Linked DNA regions of Lentimonas sp. CC4. The protein of the gene in region 1 interacts with the protein of each later gene in a pairwise test. Links are inferred from orthologs where the notes say so. Each region holds a gene or a part of one and is shown in the gene's direction. Other genes may lie near its edges.

Region 1 (6,090 bases):
TTTTAAGAGCGTCCCGCCACTGGAGTATTTCTTACGGGTAAAATCACTCGTATTCGGATCATACTTATAATTGATGGTATAGCCGCCAGCCTCAGCAGGCAGAACACACTCAAATTCATTCGCAGTCGCTACCTGAAGCGACTGTGTCGCATGAACGTCGCGGGAGAAATGCTCCAAGGTTTGGCGACTACTGCTGCTCATCGCACCATAATTCCCCAAGCTGACCATTCCTTTACTAAAAACCAGAAAAGTCGCCATTAAAGAAGCCATAACCATCGAGAAGACGGTAAGTGTCACCATAATCTCGACCAATGTAAAACCTCGTGTCTTTGGAGGCATCAGCCTTCTACCATTCATTCGAGGTTCTGAAAATCTATTGGATATAATCATAAAGCCCACCTTTTGTATATTGTGATATATATGTCCGATTATGAGGACGACCGCCAAGATCGACCCACGCTACATCCAAAGTCACGATCCTCACATCCCCTGAACCACTCACGTCACGCTGCATGGTATATACGTCGTATGCTGTTTCGCTAAACTCATTCGCCAATGACACATCGGACTCATTGACCAACGCGATCACCTCATCCCAAGGCATAGAACGAATGCGTTCAATCTCACTCTGCATAATTTGAGCAGAACGTGTGTGATGCCTTGAATTCTCAACCAGTGCCAGTCCCGACTTCAAACAAGCCATTCCAGAGACAATGACTATTGCAAATATCGCCATCGCGATCATCACTTCAATCAGTGAAAATCCTGCCTGTTGATTTTTCGAAGAACTCATATTAATTAAATATGCCAATGAAAGCAAAGATGACAAGAAGATTGGACATTTTGATTAATCGTAAACACTTAATAATAAGGATTTAACATATCACACGAAATCTAAGCGAACACCCTCAGCTATATTACGTATCAGCCGAACGAGCACCTGAGCCGTTCCCCTTATAAACAACAAATTTATGTCACCGAAAAAACTCATTTCCTGGAACGTCAACGGCATCCGCGCCGCCATCAAAAAGGGCTTCGAATCCTTTCTCGATAGCGAATCGCCAGATGTTATTTGCCTGCAAGAGACCAAAATTTCGCAAGACCTAGTCGATGGCTTTGCATTTGTCGGTTACCCGCACACTTACTGGAATTGCGCCGTAAAAAAGGGCTATTCTGGCACAGCAATCATCAGTAAAACAGCGCCACTCTCGGTGCAATACGGCCTCGGCATCGAAAAACACGACAATGAAGGTCGCGTCCTGACCGCCGAGTTTGAAGACTACTTTCTCGTCACGGTTTACACACCCAACGCGCAAGGTCACGACGAGAACAAGCGCCCCAAGCGCCTCGACTACCGCACCAAGGAGTGGGACGTAGATTTCCTCGCGCATTGCAAAGCCCTTGAAGCGACCAAACCAGTCATCTTCTGCGGTGACCTCAACGTCGCCCACAAGGAAATCGATCTGACCAATCCAAAGCCAAATCGTAAGAACGCAGGATTCACCGACGAGGAGCGTGCTGGTTTCGATGCGATCGTCGAAGCTGGATTCGTCGATAGCTTCCGCCAGCTCTACCCTGAGACTCCCGAACGCTACAGTTGGTGGTCGTATCGTGCAGCGGCTCGCTCACGAAATATCGGGTGGCGCATCGACTATTTCTGCGTCTCAGAGACATTCGCTCCGCAAATCAAGGATGCACTCATCCTCGATCAAGTCTTAGGCTCGGATCATTGCCCAGTCGCGCTGCTTCTAAGCTAATTGCTTCGCCATCTCCGGACTTCGGCGAGCTCAGTCGTGCCGCAGACCTCCGTCCTAATTCGTAATTCTAAATTCAAAATTCTAAATTCTGAATGCACCCATTCACGTCAGATCCCACCGGTAGTGTGGCTCATATAGGCGAAGTCGTATTGATTGACAAGATCAGCACGTGGCTTGGTTCGGTCAGCCCATCCGCACCACACGGCATCGGCGACGATTGCGCCGTGCTGGAGCCGATTGCGTCCGGTCGGCAGATCCTGACAGTCGATAGTGTCAGTTACGGGCAACATTTCGACGCCAGCGTGTCTCCCGAAGAGGCAGGCGCGAAGTTAATCAAGCGTAACCTCAGCGACATCGCCGCCATGGGAGGCGTGCCCGGCCCTGCGGTGTTGGCGCTACTTTGCAGCTCAGATCTTTCGATTGTTTGGCTGGAACAGTTCTTCGCAGGCATTCGCCAGACCTGTGAGCGCTACGGCGTGTCACTCGTTGGCGGCGACATCAGCAGTCTCGCTGCAAGTAACTTCTCGGCGGTGCTCACACTCACCGGAACAGCACAAACTCCGAAGCTTCGCAGCACCGCAATACCCGACGATCACATCTACGTCACGGGCACCTTGGGCGGCTCTATTCTCGGCAAGCACTATACGTTCGAGCCACGCCTCGACGAAGGTCGGTGGCTCGCTCAGAGGATGCATTGCAGCGCACAGATGGACTTAACCGACGGCTTGGCTAAAGATCTGAAAGCGCTGCTCCCCGTCAATTCTCACGCCGCGCTGGATCTCGATAAAATCCCCATCGCCTTAGCCGCTAAAGCGCTTTCAAAGCAGTCAGGACGCTCAGCGATGGAGCATGCTTGCTGCGATGGCGAAGACTACGAATTACTGTTTACCATGAACCCGCAAGTCGATCGTCACAGTTTCGAAACCGATTGGGCAAAGCAATTCCCGGAAACTGAGTTAACTCATATCGGAGTCATTCGCCCTTCCTCGTCGATGGGGTCCTTAATTGACTCTCAAACCAACACAGCCTTGCCATGGACGCATGGATTTGAGCATTTGAAATCAGAATGAGCAGCGCAGACACAGATCTACTTCAACAATTACGCAAGGGTATCGTCACCACTTCAGCCGAAGAGACCGAACAAATCGCACGCGCCTTTGCCGCACTGGTTCCTGAAAACCATGTGCTCGCCCTGCATGGTGACCTTGGCGCCGGTAAAACTACATTCATCCGCGGATTAGCCCGCGCTTGGGAGATCGTAGAGCCAGTCACCAGTCCGACTTTCAACCTCTATACGCTCTACAAAGGCAGCCGCCAACTGGTGCACCTCGACGCGTATCGCCTCGGTTCAGGCTCCGATCTCGATGCGCTCATGATCGACGATTTCTTAGCGCCACCATGGTGCCTTGCAGTGGAGTGGCCCGAACGCATCGCTGACAGTTTACCCGATGATGCCTGGCACCTCCACCTTGATATCGACGTGAATACTGCACACCGCATACGCCTAGATTAATAAACCTTAAAAGAGTAGTTAGAAGTCAGGAGGAAGGAGTTAGAAGCTGAGCATCAGTGTTTTATGGCGTCTTAGACGCTCGCCAAATGGCTTCGCCCTTCGGTTGCCCCCAAGGGCATAATAAGTGTCGCTGCGCTCGGTAGGCGGCTAAAGGAGAATCTACAAAGGCTTCATAATCGAAGACTAACTTCGAACTCCTGAATCTAGGATAAAGGTGCGTAGGTTCGCACAACTCTTGCTCGGCAACAGCTATACTGCCGCGCATAAAGAATTGTAATTTTTCGCTCAACACATTCGGGAGGGAAGAGCCTCGTCCTGCGGCGTGTGGGTGCTTTGGTTCTGTGCTGCCTTTAGCTGCCGTCATTTGCATTGCGTCGTGCACCGCTCAATCCGCGCCTGCTACGTAAAATTCGTTTCGCTCTTTTAAGGATCGGCCGAGCATCTGCCACCGAAACATCGGGTCCAAAGCGGAGCGCTTCCAAGTCACCACGAACGGTTTCTAGCCTTAGATCCTGTGTATCTGATTCCTCGATACGCACACGCAGTCGCGCTAGATAGCGAGCAGCCTCACGCCGAACTGCGCCCAAGCCAGCAGGGCGTCTTAGTAGGCGACGCAATATATCCACCAAGTAATAGCGAGCCCGCCAAATGCCTACCGCCACTAAACAAAGCACGGCAAACACACCTGTGCGAACAACACTACGACGACTAAAAGGCCGTGCGATCCACTCTTGGACCGACGCACCCATTTCCTTTAGCCGTGCCTTAATTGCGTCTAAAAGCTCATCGCCTAAGTCAATCATCGTCGACGCAATTTCAACTTGATCATCTTGATCAAAATTCACGATCCGTCGATACCACTGCATACGTAGGCTATCCACCCATGCGCTCATCCCTGTTTCGATTTCAAAATTTGCGGGTGTAGGGATTTCGGGGTCATTCGGACTCGCTCCAGGAGTGGGATCCACGCGCAGCCACTCTTGCGTCTGTGCATCATAAATCTCAACCCACGCATGCGCATCGCTATTACGAACCACAAAGAAATCTTCGACCGCATTCCAGCCACCACCCACAAAGCCGACTGCCATGCGGGCCGGATAGCCAGCATCTCTCGCCAATAGAACAAATGCTCCCGCAAATAATTCACAGTGACCGAGAGTGCCCTCTGTGACCCAACCAACGACGGGATCGCCCGCTCCATCCGCGCCATTGGGCTTCAAGGAATAGCGAAAGTTCTGCCTCAAGTAACTCGTCACGATCTGACTATATTGCGAAGCTGACAGTCCGTCGACATCATCAATCAGCTTACGATTCAGTTGAGTGAGACGCTCACGATCTTCGGCCTTCATATTCAGCTCTAAAGTCGTCAATGGGTAGCGCACCACCCCATCCTGCTCGGCGTAAGAATCACCAGTGAACTCAGCAAATGCCTGATTCTCAGCATCCGAAGCCGGTGCACGCACAGACCACACTAGATCCTCAATTTGATACGAAAACGCACTTTGCGGCACATGGTCGAGCCCGATCACATGCATATCTGGCAGCAGCACCATATCTTGCTTCGGCGGAGGAAAGCGCATGGAGTGGAAGGTGCCAGGCAAGGGCAAATACTGACTCACACGGTCTTCAAAAAAGAACGTCCACTTCTGTGCTCGGCGCTCCTTCCGAGGAATGCTCCAGTCCTCCCACCCCGCAAGTTCCCGAACGCGTTCCTGTCGACGAAACTCACGACTGAGCGGAGACAAACGAAACTGCCCATCATGATATTGATCCAACACCAAAATACGCCAATACGGCGTCGATTGAATGGCCGCCATACTCGGCACATCGACACGTAATGCGATACTATGATCTTCAGTGATTTCGGAAACTGAGCCAAGTTTCACATTATCGCTAAATCCCGATTTAGGCTTCGACTCCAACTGCAGAAAGGGAATGGCTTGTTCCAAATTAAAGCGCGGTATCAAGATAAAAATACCAGTGGAAGCAGCCACGACAAAGGCAAAAAGCAACGCCCCCAAAGCCAAGACCCGAAGATCTAGCACATGCCATACACGCCGCACTAAGTGGCTCCAACTGAACTGCTTCCAATCCGGCTGATAACTCACACTTTCGGATCCACGATCTAGCAAGCAGATCACAAACAGTAACGCCATCGCCACAGGCGTGAACAATAATATCTGCACCGCAAAGAGCAGCGATACTGTCAACGCGCCTGATACAACTAGACTAAACAGACACAACAGCACGAGTTGTAGGTCCTCGCGACGTGAGCGCGGAGCAAGTGTCCGGTAAAGTAACAACAGGATCACCATCCGCATCAAAGGCGGAAAGAAGTTTACGAAACCGAACGCGAAATCAACCAGCGTGACCACCAATATCGCCGGCCCCGCGATACGCCATGCCATCGGCGGAATAGCGGCAACCCAACGTGGTGCAACCAAGGCCACACAAACAGCGACACAGCCGAGCAATAGATGCAGCCCGCTATCCAACTCCAGCGCACTCAACGCCCAAAGAGACAGCAAAGCCAAGACGACTCCAATCAGCCACTTTAGCTCATGCAGTTCTTCAAGAGTGAGTCTGACCTGCTTGATTTGCTTCGACATAAATCGCGACTCCACTCTCCCCGCATGGTCGAAAGGTTAAACGGTTGGACCGCACAAACGCCTCAGGCAATTCAGCCTGCGGCTGACGCTCTAGGCATGCCAATTGGTCGAAGAAATCATGCAGTTCGTGAATATTTCGAACCGGCATCGCTCCAGAATCACCTATCAGCACTGACTCTAAACGGCCAAGATGAAATAAGTCTTCGGCCAA
Region 2 (5,955 bases), 1.8 Mb from region 1 along the record:
GAATCCACAGGCAAAAGCACCCTAGCGCAGGCACTCTCTGGGTATTATGGCGAACCTTGGACTGATGAATTCGTGCGCAGCTATGTCGAGCAGCTCAACGGCGACCTTCAGGCACACGATCTCGAACCGATCGCAGAAGGGCAACTCGCCCTCGAAGATGCGGCACTGGCGAGCGCCCAACGGCTGGTCATTCACGACACGAACATCCTGTCGTCCATCATCTACGCCAATTACTACTTCGATGTCGTGCTCGACTGGGTCAACGACCGCTTCCTCGAACGCGACTACAGCCTGTATTTACTCTGCCTGCCCGACATCCCTTGGGTCGCCGACGAAGGCCAACGCGAAAGCCCCGAGGCCAGGAAACAGCTGCATGAACTCTTCAAGGACAGCCTCGACATCTTAAAAATCCCCTACGTCGAAATCCACGGTAGCGAGGAAGAACGCATGGTGCAAGCGGTGCACGCCATCGACGCGATTTTGTAAAGAGCCGTTTTTTTTCCACCCCATATAAGTATAAAGCGCTGGTTTATTCCCTTAATTTGGACAACGCTGCAACAGAACAATCCATCAGCAACAATCGCCTCTATGCATTCCACCCCAGAAGACCCACCCACCGGCACCGAATTTATCGAACAAACACTCGCTGACCCCATCAGCTCGGAAGAGTCTATGCTCCGCCCCCTCTCCTTCGACGACTTTGCTGGGCAGCATAAAACCATCGAGCGACTGGAAGTGATGGTCGGCGCAGCCCGTGATCGCGGCGATCCTCTCAACCACATTTTACTTAGCGGTCCTCCAGGGCTCGGTAAGACCACACTCTCTCTCATCCTGGGGCATGAGATGGGCAAGCAAGTCAGCATCACCTCCGGCCCTGTGATTGATAAGCCCGCCGACCTCGCAGGCTTGCTCACCAATCTGAGCGAAGGCGACATCCTCTTTATCGACGAGATCCACCGCATCCCGAAAGCCGTGGAAGAGTATCTCTACTCAGCGATGGAAGACTTCCGTATCGACATCATGATCGATCAAGGCCCCAACGCCCGCAGCGTGCGCCTAACACTCCCCCGCTTTACGCTACTCGGAGCCACGACTCGCATGGGACTGCTCACGGCACCACTGCGCAGCCGATTCACCCTGCAATCCCGCCTCAGCTACTACGACCAAAAAACTCTGCAAGGTATCGTCGAACGCACCTGCGACCTACTCGAAATCGGCTTCACTCAAGCCGGAGCCTCCGAAATCGCCCGCCGCGCACGTGGCACGCCGCGTATTGCCAACAATTTGGTCAATTTCTGCCGCGACTACGCACAACAGCGCGGTGACGGCGTCATCACAGAGACCATGGCCGCCGCCGCCCTCGAACTCCTGGAAATTGATCGCCGCGGTCTCGACGAGATGGACAAGCAAATGATGCGTGTCATGGCGGTGAATTACCGCGGTGGCCCCGTCGGTCTGGGCACCATCGCCGTCGCCGTCGCCGAAGAATCTCACACACTAGAAGAGGTGCACGAGCCCTTCCTCATCCAAGAAGGCTACCTCCAACGCACCGCCCAAGGCCGCGTCCTCACCAACAAAGGCTGGCAAGTCATCGGCCTCGATCCACAGGACAACGGCGCACAACCGGAGTTACTCTAAAATACATAGAAGAAACGCGCTGATCGCTTCCCCCTTTACATCGTAACAGCAAAGCGACAAGAGTGTCTGCTCTATAGCATTCCGCCCACACTTTCACTCTCACTCATCTCACTTTCACTCATACCATGGGCCGTAATTCAATTCACAAAATCAAACGTGCACCTCGCCACTCGAAAGGGCCAACGATCGTTTATCTCGAAAACGAGCATGACCTCTTCGAGCTAATCGACCGAACAGAGAACCCTCTGCTCCTAGTCCTCGAAGGCGTGCAAGACCCCCACAACTTAGGCGCATGCCTACGTAGCGCATCCGGCGCAGGCGTCACTGCGGTCTTGGCTCCTGTCAAAGGTGCCTGTGGCATCACACCGACGGTTCGTGATATTTCCTGTGGCGGTGCCGACGACGTGCCCTTCGTGCGCATCAAGAACTTCAGCCAAACGCTACGTAAATTCAAGGAGCTAGGCATCCAACTGATCGGCACCTCCGATCAAGCCTCTAAGTCGCTCTACGACATGAAACTCGATCGCCCCACCGCTATCGTGCTCGGCAGCGAAGGCTGGGGCATGCGTAAGGTCACTGGTGATCACTGCGATCACCTCATCAACATCCCGATGGCTGGCAGCGTGGAGTGCCTCAACGTCTCGGTATCCGCGGGCGTCATTCTTTACGAAGCGGTGCGTCAGCGCTTGTAAATACAAGCGTCAGTCCCCTTTCCAACAAGCGGCGGATCCGATATGGATCCGCCGCTTTTTCTTCGGAGACTCCTCCGTCGCCGCCTTTGAATCAATTAGAGTCAACTACTCATAATGGCAGTTCGACTTGATTTCCTCAAAAAATCGAATGAGTTACGCCCATGAAACTACCAATCCTGTTCATTTCCTTCATCACTGTCGGCACCTCACTGAACGCTGCGATTAATATAACGATAACAGAAGCCGGAGGGGATGTCGTAATGGAGTCCACCGGAAGCTTAACCGTTAGCCCAACGATTCCGGCCCCCCTTTACACTAGCCCTCAATCTGGAAAATTGAGATCTGCCCTCGGTGAGTTGGCAGTTGGATTGGCTCAAATTGCCGATACGAATTTTGCAAATATAAACATTTACTCTGATGCGATTGTGTCGGGTCCCTCTAACTTCGGGGGAAGCCTCACTTTGACTACCGCGAATACCTCGACCGGCAACTACTTCGAAATGATTGGTTTAACAGGCTCCACGGCGATTGCACTCGATGGCCAATTGGTAAACGAAAGTGCTCTAACAGTATACAACACAGTAGCAAGTTCGACTTGGAATAGTGCCACATTTACATCGCTGGGACTCACAACGGGAACCTACATATGGACGACCGATGCTCGCTTTGGAAATGACACCATTACACTGACCGTTGTTCCAGAGCCATCCAACACCGCGTTGTTATTGAGCGCAGGCATCTTGGCTGTGGTAGGACTCCGTCGACGTCGCTAGCCCCACAAACTAGCAGCCCCGACCTCAAAAAGGCGAACTCTTCGGAATTCGCCTTTTTCGCTACCACACTACCCCACGCAAATCGTCTTCACGTTGACGAATTCTCGGATGCCGCACTTCGATAGCTCGCGACCGTAGCCGCTGCGCTTAATCCCGCCGAACGGCAAGCGTGGGTCCGACTTCACAAAATCGTTAATAAAACACGCACCGCATTCAAGCTGACGCGCGAGGCGCTTGCCACGTTCTATATTCTGTGTAAACACCCCCGCTCCGAGGCCATAAGCGGATTGATTGGCAAGCTCGACTGCCTGATCATCACTCTTGACTGAAACGAGCGCCACCACTGGCCCAAAGACCTCTTCATCAAACGCAGGCATCCCCGGGCGCACATCGGCAAGCACGCTTGGCGGATAGTAATAGCCTGCTCCTTCTGGAACCTCACCACCGAGCAAGACCCGAGCGCCTGCTGCCACACTGGCATCCACTTGACGCTGTAAGTTCACTCGCAAATCGGCACGCGCCATCGGACCGAGGTTAATCGACTCATCTTCTGGGTTGCCCTGTCGGCGTTTCTCAATTGCCGCGATCACCTTCTCCGTGAAGGGCTCCAACACCGCTTCATGCACGAGTAACCGCTTCGCCGAAATACAAGTCTGCCCACAATTGTTTAGCCGACTCTGCACACACTTCGCAGCGGCCAGATCGAGGTCGGCATCTTCACAAATCACATACGGATCACTCCCGCCCAGCTCCAGCACCGTCTTTTTGATCGCACGTCCCGCAATTGCAGCCACCGCAGCGCCTGCTTTTTCGCTGCCGGTCAACGCCACGCCTTGCACCGCGTCGTGTTCGATCACCGACTCGACTTGATCGATCTCGATAAACAATGCTCGCAAGACCCCCTCGGGATAGCCCGCCTCTTGAAACAGCGCTTCGATCGCCAAGGCACACCCACACACATTCGGCGCATGCTTGAGCAGCGCAGTATTGCCAGCTGCCAGCACAGGCACCGCAAATCGAAACACCTGCCAAAACGGAAAATTCCATGGCATGATACCCAGCACCACACCGAGCGGCTGATAACTTAATACACTTTCCTGAGCCGATGCCTCAATCAGCTCGTCTGCCAAAAACTCGACCGTATTCGCCGAGTAATAGCGACACAGCAACGCGCACTTATCGAGTTCTGCCCGTGCCTCTGCGATCGGCTTGCCGACTTCCTGAACAATGAGCCGAGCAAACGCCTCGCGCTTCGCCTCAAGTAAAGTTGCAACCGTCTCCAGCATCGATGCACGCAGACTCACATCCACCCGCGCCCATGCCATCGCAGTCGTGCCAGCCTCCTCAAGCGCAGCCGCTAATACGTCCGCAGGCATCGCAGAAGTGCGCACTATAACTTGGCCCGTTGCGGGATTGATCGATTCAAACATGCCACTCTGATAGCCACCTGAGGCGCAAGGTAAATAAGCAAAACTAATGCGGCGTATTTATCTTATATAAGGTTGGAATTCATCGCCATACTTGCCTTATTTCTCTGCAACGACCTCTACTTTGAGCGAAACACCCCCTTTTAAACTATGAAGAAGATTTTTATTTCCGGCTGCTACGACATTCTCCACGCAGGCCACATCCAGTTTTTCCGTGAAGCCAGAGCGCTGGGCGACCACCTGACCGTCTGCTTTGCATCCGACGCCGTCCTCTGGGAGCACAAGAAACGCCGCACCTCGATTCCACAGGATCACAAGCTCGCTCTAATGACCGCACTCGAAGTGATCGACCAAGTGGTCGTCGGCGATTGCGAAGACCTCGGCCTCGACTTCAAAGACCACTTTCTAAAGATCCGTCCAGACATCTTGGCCGTCACGGACGACGATCAATATGCCGACGCCAAAAAAGCACTCTGTGCCCAAGTCGGTGCCAAATACATCGTCCTCCCGAAGACACCGCCACAGTTCACACCCGTTTCCTCCAGCTCAATCGTGCGCAATATCCGCACTCCTGCCGAATCACCATTGCGCGTTGATTTCGCAGGCGGTTGGCTCGACGTGCCACGTCACGCACGCGAAGGTGCTTACATCGTCAATTGCGCGATCTCGCCAATGGTCTCACTCAATGAGTGGAGCTACGAGATCAAGTCTGGCCTCGGCGGCAGCGGTGCTTGGGCATTGCTCAACGGCAACGACGGCGTGGAAAGCGAGCTCAATCTGGGCGTAGGCTGGCAGGATCCTGCCATCATTCGCGAAACTGGCCTATGCGCATGGCGCAGCGGCGCACGGCCCAAACTAGACTTTAAGCGTAACGGCGACTTCCTCCGTGGCCACATGGCGCTGCACTACACCGACATTCCGCACGACACACCTGGCAATGCCGACAACGACCGCGACTACGACCTAATCGAGCGAGCAGCTGCCACCGCTAGAGACGCCATCTTCGCAGGTAGCATCCCCAAGCTCGGCGAAGCCGTCAGCATGAGCTACGAGGCACAACTCAAAGAAGGCATGCGCGAACTCGCTGAAGCAGACGGCTGCATCGGCCGAAAATACTGCGGCGGCGGTTGGGGCGGCTACGCGCTCTACCTCTTTGCAGACAGCGCGGATCGCGACACATTTGTCGCATCTGCGAACTGCAACCGCGCAATTGAGCCTTACATCACCATTCGATAGCGCTTTTTCCTTTACGGGACGCCGAACGAGATCACTTTTACCCGCTTCAGCATCTAGTCGGTATGTGAAACGCTCACTTCTGACTTCCAACTTCTGACTTCTTTTTCAATGAGCCTGATCGAAACCATCCGCACAAATACTGACACTGTTATCGGTGACACCGAACTGGAGGATCGCCTCCACGGCAAT

What was found.
Region 2: the proteins of tsaE (region 1) and rlmB interact in binary tests that used the Escherichia coli proteins (3 or more experiments, as listed by UniProt). The link is inferred for Lentimonas sp. CC4 from one-to-one orthologs.

The regions. Positions count from the first base shown.
Region 1 is NZ_CACVBO010000001.1:3,208,465-3,214,554, forward strand. The notes cover bases 1,585-4,546. They hold tsaE (tRNA (adenosine(37)-N6)-threonylcarbamoyltransferase complex ATPase subunit type 1 TsaE), read left to right. Parts: upstream 1,585-2,823; coding sequence 2,824-3,270; downstream 3,271-4,546. Other genes in these bases: GZZ87_RS13695 (exodeoxyribonuclease III), read left to right, coding at 1,585-1,757; thiL (thiamine-phosphate kinase), read left to right, coding at 1,850-2,827; GZZ87_RS13710 (transglutaminaseTgpA domain-containing protein), read right to left, coding at 3,621-4,546. In the rest of the region: GZZ87_RS13685 (prepilin-type N-terminal cleavage/methylation domain-containing protein), read right to left, coding at 1-390; GZZ87_RS13690 (prepilin-type N-terminal cleavage/methylation domain-containing protein), read right to left, coding at 374-793; more of GZZ87_RS13695, read left to right, coding at 972-1,584; more of GZZ87_RS13710, read right to left, coding at 4,547-5,879; GZZ87_RS13715 (DUF58 domain-containing protein), read right to left, coding at 5,842-6,090. UniProt on the Escherichia coli protein: Required for the formation of a threonylcarbamoyl group on adenosine at position 37 (t(6)A37) in tRNAs that read codons beginning with adenine.
Region 2 is NZ_CACVBO010000001.1:1,368,037-1,373,991, reverse strand. Bases 720-3,546 are described here. They hold rlmB (23S rRNA (guanosine(2251)-2'-O)-methyltransferase RlmB), read left to right. Parts: upstream 720-1,763; coding sequence 1,764-2,330; downstream 2,331-3,546. Other genes in these bases: GZZ87_RS06000 (NAD-dependent succinate-semialdehyde dehydrogenase), read right to left, coding at 3,172-3,546; GZZ87_RS06005 (PEP-CTERM sorting domain-containing protein), read left to right, coding at 2,492-3,103; ruvB (Holliday junction branch migration DNA helicase RuvB), read left to right, coding at 720-1,638. Outside these bases: GZZ87_RS06020 (ATP-binding protein), read left to right, coding at 1-486; more of ruvB, read left to right, coding at 589-719; more of GZZ87_RS06000, read right to left, coding at 3,547-4,533; GZZ87_RS05995 (adenylyltransferase/cytidyltransferase family protein), read left to right, coding at 4,681-5,766; tyrS (tyrosine--tRNA ligase), read left to right, coding at 5,875-5,955. UniProt on the Escherichia coli protein: Specifically methylates the ribose of guanosine 2251 in 23S rRNA.